3 regions of the Giesbergeria giesbergeri genome follow, and region 3 is predicted to be linked to each of the others. Evidence: predicted binding sites of a transcription regulator. Region 3 holds the regulator's gene; each other region holds the start of a gene.
The links. Region 3 encodes HrcA, which represses chaperone genes, less so after heat shock. Its sites were predicted from a motif close to TTAGCACTCNNNNNNNNNGAGTGCTAA; they were not measured.
Positions count from the first base shown of each region.

Region 1: groES (co-chaperone GroES) is a predicted target of HrcA. The motif match lies at 1,731-1,757, and genes of this name have one in related genera.
Region 2: rpoH (RNA polymerase sigma factor RpoH) is a predicted target of HrcA. The motif match lies at 1,495-1,521, and genes of this name have one in related genera.

Region 1 is NZ_BAAGYJ010000001.1:399,214-402,491, forward strand. It holds gene ACYVB2_RS01815 (bifunctional nicotinamide-nucleotide adenylyltransferase/Nudix hydroxylase) at 1-340, shown strand, start outside; gene ACYVB2_RS01820 (sensor domain-containing diguanylate cyclase) at 337-1,617, opposite strand; gene groES (co-chaperone GroES) at 1,851-2,141, shown strand; gene groL (chaperonin GroEL) at 2,189-3,278, shown strand, end outside.
Region 2 is NZ_BAAGYJ010000005.1:114,723-118,000, forward strand. It holds gene ACYVB2_RS10410 (IclR family transcriptional regulator) at 1-195, shown strand, start outside; partial or broken gene ACYVB2_RS10415 (hypothetical protein) at 153-353, opposite strand; partial or broken gene ACYVB2_RS10420 (transposase) at 350-678, shown strand; gene rpoH (RNA polymerase sigma factor RpoH) at 1,552-2,481, shown strand; gene ACYVB2_RS10430 (Bug family tripartite tricarboxylate transporter substrate binding protein) at 2,594-3,278, shown strand, end outside.
Region 3 is NZ_BAAGYJ010000001.1:520,593-523,870, reverse strand. It holds gene ACYVB2_RS02355 (RNA-guided endonuclease InsQ/TnpB family protein) at 1-970, opposite strand, end outside; gene hrcA (heat-inducible transcriptional repressor HrcA) at 1,084-2,088, shown strand; gene ACYVB2_RS02345 (NAD kinase) at 2,161-3,057, shown strand; gene recN (DNA repair protein RecN) at 3,060-3,278, shown strand, end outside.

The DNA.
Region 1 (3,278 bases), 120 kb from region 3:
GGAGCCACGCGACACCCTCTGGCAATCTTGCCTACGCGAGCTGGCCGAAGAGACCCACTGCCATGTGCCAGAAGACACCTTGCGCGCCGCCCTGCGCCAAGTCAGTGTGTTTGACCACCCAGACCGCAGCCAACGCGGGCGCACCCTCACCCATACCCATTATTTCGATTTGGGCGCACAGCCACTGCCCACCGTACAGGCGGGTGACGATGCGGCACAGGTGCAATGGGTACCGATGAACCAATTAGCAGCACTAGAGGCCGAGTTTTTTGAAGACCACTTTCACATGCTCGACCACTTTTTGGGCCTGACCAGCAGTTTGCCCACAGCCCCGCTTTAGGCCATCACGGCAAGCTCTACCCGGTTGCGCCCTTGGGCCTTGGCACGGTACAGCGCCGAATCTGCGGCCAAGAACAAATCATCGGCCTGCTGCCCATGTTCTGGAAACATAGCCACACCAAAGCTGCAACTGATGCCGTGGAGTCCAGGCACTTCGGGCCAATCCAGCTCCGCCAACCGCGCCCGCAACCGCTGGGCACAGTGGAGCACATGCCCACAGGGCGCACCAGCACTGACCAAGAGAAACTCCTCCCCCCCCCAGCGAAACAAATAGTCTGCGGCCCGCACATGCGCCTGAATCTCGTGGGCCACTTTGCGCAACACCAAATCTCCCGTCTGATGACCAAAACGGTCGTTGATGTCCTTGAAATGGTCTAGGTCAAACAAACACAACCCCAAGGGCAAGTTCTGCTGCTGGCATCGCTGCAATTGCTGCTGCAAGATACGCTCACATTCGCGACGATTGAGCAGCCCGGTCAAGGCATCGTGTGATGCCTGCATTTGCAGGGCTTGCTCGGCATGTTTACGGTCGGTGATGTTCTGCACCATACCCACCACCCTAATAGGTTGGCCTTGGGCGTCACGCTCACAAACACGCCCCCGGTCATGCACCCACAGGTAATGGCCGTTGCGGTTGCGCAGCCGGTATTCAGCCTCATAACGCTCACGCAAGCCTTTGATGTGTTCTTGCAGCGCCCGGCGTACACGGCTGGCATCGTCGGGGTGGACATTGGTGGCCCAAGTCTCTAGCGTGGGCTTCATCTCATGGGGGCCATAACCCAGCATACGCTTGAGTTGAGGGCTAAAAAACACTTCGTTGTTGAGCAGATTCCAGTCCCACAGGCCATCAGATGCCTCGGTCAGGGCATAGCGCAACTGCACATCGCGGTCGTTCAGGTCTTGCTCCAGCGCCAGACGGCGGCCAATGTCCCGCGCTACCGACACAAAATATTCGCAGCCTTGGTGCATAAAGGCACTGGTCGTTACCTCTACCGGCACCTCGGCCCCACTGCGATGGCGATGGCGGCCAATAAAAACAAACTGTCCCTGTGCCTCCCGAACCGCCTGCGCAATGCTGGCCCACTGCTCAATGCCAATCACATCTTTTTGCAGACTCAGCACCGAATGCTGCACCACCTCGTCGCGGGGCAGCCCTACTTGGTGCAGGGCTGCTGCATTGCAGTCCAGAATGTTGGAGGTTTGTGGATCAATCAGGTAAACCGCATCGGGCAGATGCTCAAACACCGATTGGTGCAGAGAAAAAGAAGAGATCAGCATGGTATTGGCTTGTTATTGAGGGCTGTGCCTTGTTATTTCCATACGCAAGGCACGATGTTAAGGCACCCCCCATACACAGCCCCCTCTTGAAAGCCCGCAAAAAGCCCTTATCATTAGCACTCGTCTGACAAGAGTGCTAACAACACCCTGTCAGCGGAAGATTGGCTACGTGTCTGCAAACACAGACCCTCAATTGATAAAGCATTTTTTTGACCCCTTCAGGAGATAGATCCATGAACCTTCGCCCTCTGCACGACCGTGTCATCGTCAAGCGCATCGAAAGCGAAACCAAGACTGCCTCCGGCATCTATATCCCCGACAACGCCGCAGAAAAGCCTGACCAAGGCGAAGTGCTGGCCGTTGGCCCCGGCAAGAAGAATGACAAGGGCGAGCTGATTGCGCTGAACGTCAAGGTGGGTGATCGCGTGCTGTTTGGCAAATACAGCGGCCAGACCGTCAAGGTCGATGGCAATGAACTGCTGGTGATGAAGGAAGACGACCTCTTTGCCGTCGTTGAAGCCTAAGCACTTTCAGCACTGACCCCTGTTTTTAGAATTCTGGAGAAATACACATGGCAGCAAAAGACGTAGTTTTTGGTGGTGAAGCCCGCGCCCGCATGGTCGAAGGCGTCAACGTCCTGGCCAACGCCGTTAAAGTGACACTCGGCCCCAAGGGCCGCAACGTGGTGCTGGAGCGTTCCTTTGGCGCCCCCACCGTGACCAAAGACGGTGTGTCCGTGGCCAAGGAAATCGAACTCAAAGACAAGCTGCAAAACATGGGCGCCCAGATGGTCAAGGAAGTGGCTTCCAAGACCTCTGACAACGCTGGTGACGGTACTACCACCGCTACCGTGCTGGCCCAAGCCATCGTGCGCGAAGGCATGAAGTATGTGGCCGCTGGCATGAACCCCATGGACCTGAAGCGCGGTATCGACAAGGCTGTAGAAGTCCTGATCGCCGAGCTGAAGAAGGCTTCCAAGCCCACCACCACTTCCAAAGAAATTGCCCAAGTCGGCTCCATTTCCGCCAACTCTGACACCAGCATCGGCGAAATCATTGCCAATGCCATGGACAAAGTAGGCAAAGAAGGCGTGATCACCGTAGAAGACGGCAAGAGCCTGCAAAACGAACTCGATGTCGTTGAAGGTATGCAGTTTGACCGTGGCTACCTGTCGCCCTACTTCATCAACAACCCCGAAAAGCAAGCCGCGATCCTGGACAACCCCTTCGTGCTGCTGTTCGACAAGAAGATCAGCAACATCCGCGACCTGCTGCCTACGCTGGAGCAAGTGGCTAAGGCTGGCCGTCCGCTGCTGATCGTGGCTGAAGACGTCGAAGGCGAAGCTCTGGCAACATTGGTGGTCAACACCATCCGTGGCATCCTGAAGGTGGTGGCCGTGAAGGCTCCTGGCTTTGGCGACCGTCGCAAGGCCATGTTGGAAGACATCGCCATCCTGACTGGCGGCAAGGTTATCGCTGAAGAAGTGGGCCTGACTTTGGAAAAGGTTACGCTGGCCGATCTGGGCCAAGCCAAGACCATCGAAGTGGGCAAAGAAAACACCATCATCATCGACGGCCACGGCGCTGCTGCTGACATCGAAGCCCGCGTCAAGCAAATCCGCGTGCAAATCGAAGAAGCCACCTCCGACTACGACCGCGAAA
Region 2 (3,278 bases), on a different contig from region 3:
GTCTTTGGGGCCTTGGGAGACCTGAAAGGGGCGCTGACCATTTCAGGCCCATTGTCCCGCTTAGGAGAGCCGTCTGCCATGGAGGTAGCTGTGGCAGCACTGCTTGAAATGGCGCGCCGTGCAACAGCTGAGTTCGGGGGGAACCCCAGCCGCTACACAAGCGCCTTGCAGAGTGCTTCAGTAGACGGTGCGTAGGCGGTTGCCGCCGCACGGCACATGTTCAAGCAGCGATAGAGAACTGGAATCACCCCAGCTTCCGCTGGCGGGAAGTACCCGATGGGTTCAAGCAGGCGGTGGTGATTGAATCATGATACCCATTCGAGCGTTGTGACTTCGACAGCTTCTTTGGTTTTCTATTGAGACCATGCTGTGCATCCATTGCCTGCAACTGTGGTGGAACCTGTGAGTGATCCTGCCATGGAAGAAGAGCTGCACGAGCGGCCGCTGTGCCGCTGCTTTGCGGATCTTGATGGCGCAGCCCGCATGCCTGACGAAACCATCATCTTGCACTTTCGCCACCTGCTGGAGAAACACCTGCTGGCGACCATCAACATCGGTTTGGCCCAGCAAGATCTGATGCTCAAGACCGGCCCCATCGTGGATGCCAGCAGCATTGCTGCGCCCAGCTCGACCAAAAACAAAGAGGGTGAGCGAGATCCAGAGAGGCACCAGACAAAGACAAGGCCGAGCGGCTTAAGGCCAGCGTGTGAGACAAGGTGGAACAACCGTTCAGGGTGAAAAAGCAGTAGTTTGGCTACCACCAAGGTGGGCTACCGGGGCCAGGGGAAGAGCACGGCGCGGTTGACGATGCTGTTTACGTTGGGAAATCTGTGAATGGCAAGGAAGTGCATCATGGGTGCACAGGGATAGGAGTGCTTTCCCAGTGCTAAAGCGGTATCGCAGAGGCCAAAACAGGCCTGCAAACTGCGCGAAAAGGGTGCCAATCAACCGGTTATGCAGGCATCAAGTGAACCTGCGCGCTCTGTCGGGCGGAGTTGATAGGGCCACCAGAACCACAATCTTCTGTATTTTCGAGACAATTCCCACATCATGGAATAAAAAACAACGGTGAAAAGTAAGAAATTGCTTCGCCGAAGATTTCAGTCCTCAGCCCTTACTCAAACTCCCGAGTTCCATGCTGTATTTGCCCTTGTCTCACGTGGCAAACGTCCCCATAGTTCAGTGCTCAGTGCAAAAAACAGAACCTAGAAAAATTTCGCTGGGTCTTACATCAGCGGAGGTTTGAACAAGCTTGACGAAGTCGGCGTTAAAGGCATCCGCCAGAGTCGCCCCCTTTATTGGGTAGCGTATTCGGTGCCTCCTTGTCTGAACGAGAGGCTAGAGGCACTATCAATCCAACCCCAGTAATTGGGGCTATTGCCCTTTGATCCCAAACGAAAGAAGCAGTCAGAGTTCAGAACTCAGTGCAAAGAGCGGGAAACTGAGTGACGATCAACATTGATTTTTTTGTTACAGGGTCGGGAACTTCGGGTCTTGGCACTCTCTCCAACAGAGTGCTAACATGAAGACTTGGAAGAAAGGACTTCTGGAATGACACTCTCATCTGGATCCGCATCGGCGGCTTTGGCATCGACCAACCCGTGGGCCGTAGTGCCGTCGCTGGGCAATCTGGACGCTTATATCTCGGCAGCCAATCGCTTGCCCTTGCTCACCTATGAGGAAGAGCAAAGCTATGCGCGTCGGCTGCGCGACCACAATGATGTGGAGGCGGCTGGGCGCTTGGTCATGTCACACCTGCGGCTGGTGATTTCTATTTCGCGTCAATATTTGGGGTATGGGCTGCCCCACGGCGATTTGATCCAAGAAGGTAACGTGGGCCTGATGAAGGCGGTCAAACGCTTTGATCCTGATCAGGGGGTACGTCTGGTCAGTTATGCCATGCACTGGATCAAAGCCGAGATCCATGAATACATTCTGAAGAACTGGCGTATGGTCAAGGTGGCTACCACCAAGGCGCAGCGCAAGCTGTTCTTCAATTTGCGCTCCATGAAGCAAGGCTTCAAGACCGATGCCGAAGACACGCACCGCAGCAGTTTGTCCGATACTGAAATTGACCAAGTAGCCCATCAGCTCCAAGTCAAGCGCGAAGAAGTGATAGAGATGGAAACACGCATGTCTGGTGGTGACGTGCTGTTAGATCCAGCTCCCTCCGACGATGGTGAGCAGGCGTTTGGCCCGATTGCCTATCTGGCTGATGCTTCGCACGAGCCTACGGCTGTGATGGAGTCGCACCAGCGCGACATGCTGGCCAGCGATGGTATTGCCACTGCCTTGGCTACGTTGGATGAGCGTGGTCGCCGGATCGTGGAGGAGCGTTGGCTCAAAGTGAATGACGATGGTTCTGGTGGCATGACACTGCATGAATTGGCGGCGGTTTATGGCGTGAGTGCCGAGCGCATTCGCCAGATTGAGGTGGCCGCTATGAAGAAAATGCGCAAGGTGTTGAGCGCCTACGCCTGATGGGCTGTTCCCCACCGTATGGGGTGGCGATAATGTAGGATGCACCATTGAGGTGCAACGTGCCTTCTTTGCGCTGGGGTCATAGGATCACAGCGATTGTTCAGGAGTTTTGATGCCCCCTTCCTCCTCGCGCCGCACGGCCCTGCTTTGGGCCTTGGCTGCTGTTGGCAGCAATGCCTGTCTGGCACAGCCCGTGGTGGCGGGCAGGGCGCTGGCTACGCCTGGATGGCCTACGCAACCTATCCGGTTGGTGGTGGGTTTTCCGGGGGGCTCTTCGCCCGATTTGGTCGCACGTACATTGGCAGAACCCCTTGCACAGGCTTTGGGCGTGCCAGTGGTGGTAGAAAACCGGGTGGGGGCTGGAGGCAACATCGCCGCCGAGGTGGTGGCCCGTGCCACCGACCACCACACGCTGGGAGTGATGATCAACGGCAACTTGACAATTGCACGGATGCTCAACCCCAAACTTGTTTACGACCCCCTCAAAGATTTGGCGCCTATCAGTTTGATCGGTACCGCCCCTTTGGTTTTGGCGGTGCCTGCCAAAGCACCGGGGAGTCAAACCCGTGATTTCTTGATAGCAGCTCGCCAAGCGGGGGATCGGTGGAGTTATGGCACGCCGGGGGTGGGCACAGTCGCCCACATTGGCATGGAGTTGCTCAAAGCCAAAACAGGCATGGCCCCAGTGCATGTGCCCTATCCTGGCAATCCTCAGGTCATCCAGGCGCTGGTGGGGGAGCAGTTGCAATTGGCCCTGCTGCCCCCAGCAATGGCAGCCGCCCAAGAGCGGGCAGGCA
Region 3 (3,278 bases):
ATACCGCTACCAGCATCCCGCCCGACCATTGCAGTTTGTATTCCAGTTGCCGCCGAAACTCGCTCCAACCCTGATCCAAAATGGAGCGGTTCAAGCCCGACTTGGCTTGGACGTTCTTACCCGGCTTGTCTTGGCAACCCTGTGCCGATTTCGACATATTTTTGACCTGCAAGTCTTCGATACAAACGAGCGCGTGGTTTTGGCTGATCGCTGTAGTGGCTTTGTGCAGGAAGTCTTTGCGGCAGTTTGCAATCCGCGTGTGAATTTTTTGGACCTTGGCTTTTTCTTTTTTCCAGTGGCTGCTAAATTTGACTTTGCGCGCCATGCGCCGCTGGTAGCGTGCCAGCCGGACTTGGTGGCGCTTGAAACTGTTCAGGGGTGCTAGAAAAGCGCCATCGCTGAAGGTGGCAAAGCGGGCAATACCTAAGTCGATGCCGATGGCGGTGGTCGCAGTGGGGACAGGGGGAGCCACTTCGCGTTCGGTTTGGATGCTGGCAAACCACTTGCCAGCCGAGTGGCTTACCGTGATGTTTTTGGCTGTTCCAAGGAGCTTGCGGCTTGGCCGAAAGCGTACCCAGCCCAGCTTCGGTAACTTGATACGGCGGTTGCCTAGGTCGATCTCAAAGCCCTGTGGAAAACGAAAACTCTCCGCACGGCCTTTGTGCTTGAAGCGCGGAAAACCTGCACGTTTTTCAAAGAAGTTTTTGAACGCACGCTCTGCATCTTTGAGCGCTTGTTGCAAGGTTTGGGAAGGCGATTGCCTGAGCCAAGGCAACTCATCCTTCCGCTGTGGTAGCTGGTTGGCCATTTCCACATAACTGATAAATTTGCCACCCGCTGCATAGTTGGCTTTTTGCAGTGCCAACGCCTTGTTATAGACAAACCGACGCGCCCCAGCAAAGCGGCACATGTCGCGCTGCTGCGCACTATTGGGCATGAGCTCGAACTTGAAGGCTTGCAAGCGTTGCATACTTTGATTCTATGCAGTCCCTATGCTTGCACAAAAAATACCTTTGGTATCCGCGCGCTACATCTCCACCCTGAAGAACGGGATTTTCCGCGCAAGATGGATAAAATTGCCCGATGCTGGATGATCGTGCCAAGTTGTTGCTCAAGGCGCTGGTAGAGCGTTATATCGAAGATGGGCAGCCCGTAGGCTCCCGCACTTTGTCACGTGCCTCGGGGCTGGATTTGTCGCCAGCCACCATTCGCAACGTGATGGCGGATTTGGAATACTTGGGCCTTATTGCCAGTCCGCACACCTCTGCGGGGCGGGTTCCTACCGCCAAAGGCTATCGGTTGTTCGTCGATACCATGCTCACGGCAGACCGTAGGTATATCTCTACACCCCAATTGGCCCCTGACCAACCACAGAAAGTGATTGCCAACGCGGCTCAACTGCTATCGAGCTTGTCGCAATTTGTTGGCGTAGTGATGGCGCCCCGGCGCACTTCTGTGTTTCGGCATATCGAATTCTTGCGCCTGTCGGAGCGGCGCTTTTTGCTCATCATTGTCTCGCCCGAAGGCGATGTGCAGAACCGGGCGATTCTGTCTGAAACCGATTTCACCCAAAGCCAGTTGGTGGAAGTAGCCAATTTCTTGAACATGCACTATGCAGGCATGGCGATGGAGCAGGTGCGTGAGCGGTTGGCTACAGAGGTAGACCAACTGCGCGGCGAGATTGCCACGCTGATGCAGGCTGCGGTGCAGGTCAGTTCCGAAGCCTTTGAGCAGGCCCAAGAAGAAGTGGTGATTTCGGGTGAGCGCAATTTGCTGTCGGTGAGCGATTTTTCTCAAAATATGGGCAATTTGCGCCGTGCGTTTGACCTGTTTGAGCAAAAAACCCAAATTTTGCGCCTGCTGGATGTATCGCAGCAGGCCGAAGGGGTGCGCATTTACATTGGTGGTGAGAGCCAAGTAGTTCCCTTTGAAGAGTTGTCGGTTGTCAGTGCGCCTTATGAGGTGGATGGGCAGGTGGTAGGCACATTGGGGGTGATTGGCCCCACCCGAATGCCCTACGACCGGATGATCCAGATTGTGGACATTACCTCGCGGCTGGTCTCCAACGCGCTCAGCCACCACCACTGAGCCCAGTTGGTGTTGGCCCCAATGGCGCTGGCCCGTCAGCGGCTTGACGCGCAACAATGATGTAATTCGTCCATGAAGTCCCGTTTTGAACACATTGCCTTGGTAGGCAAGTACCAGAGTCCGACCTCTGGAGTCATGGCCGAACATGCGCGCAAGACGCTAGAGGGTATTGCCCTGTTTCTGCGTAGCCAAGGCTGTACCGTTTCGCTAGAAGCACAGACGGCAGCCCATATGGACATGCCCGGATATCCGGCTTTGGATGTGGACGAAATCGGCCATCAGTGCGATTTAGGTCTGGTGGTTGGGGGCGATGGCACCATGTTGAGCATTGGCCGCCAAGTGGCCCGTTATGGCACTCCATTGATTGGAATCAACCAAGGGCGGTTGGGCTTTATCACCGATATTCCACTAGACAATTACCAGTCCACTCTTGCGCCCATGCTGCATGGGCAGTTTGAGGAAGACCACCGTCCTTTGATGCACGCGCGCGTGCTGCGTGAGGGCGTGTGTGTGTTTGATGCCTTTGCCATGAATGATGTAGTGGTCAACCGGGGGGCTACCTCTGGCATGGTGGAGTTGCGGGTGGAGGTGGATGGCCATTTTGTGGCTAATCAACGTGCCGATGGTCTGATTGTGGCTTCCCCTACGGGTTCGACGGCCTATTCATTGTCGGCGGGGGGGCCTATGCTGCACCCGTCTTTGCCTGGCTGGGTGTTGGTGCCTATTGCGCCCCACACGTTGTCAAACCGCCCGATTGTGCTGGCTGACATCACGGAGATTGCCATCGAAATTGTCAATGGGCGCGATGCCAGTGCCAATTTTGATATGCAGTCCTTGGCCTCTTTGCACCACGGTGATCGTATTTTGGTGCGCCGGGCTGAATACTGCGTGCGCTTTTTGCATCCGCGCGGCTGGAGTTACTTTGACACGTTGCGCAAGAAACTGCGCTGGAACGAAGGAGGTTCCTGAACATGTCGCTCAAGAGCATCACGTTGCACGATTTTGTCATTGTGCAGCGGCTGGATCTGGAGCTTGCAGATGGATTCACGGCCCTGACCGGAGAGACGGGGGCGGGAAAATCCATTCTGATTGATGCCCTGCAATTGGTATTGGGTGCCCGTGCCGATGCGGCTCTGGTGCGTGAAGGTGCAAGCCGCACAGATGTTTGTGCAGAGTTTGACACGCCCCTC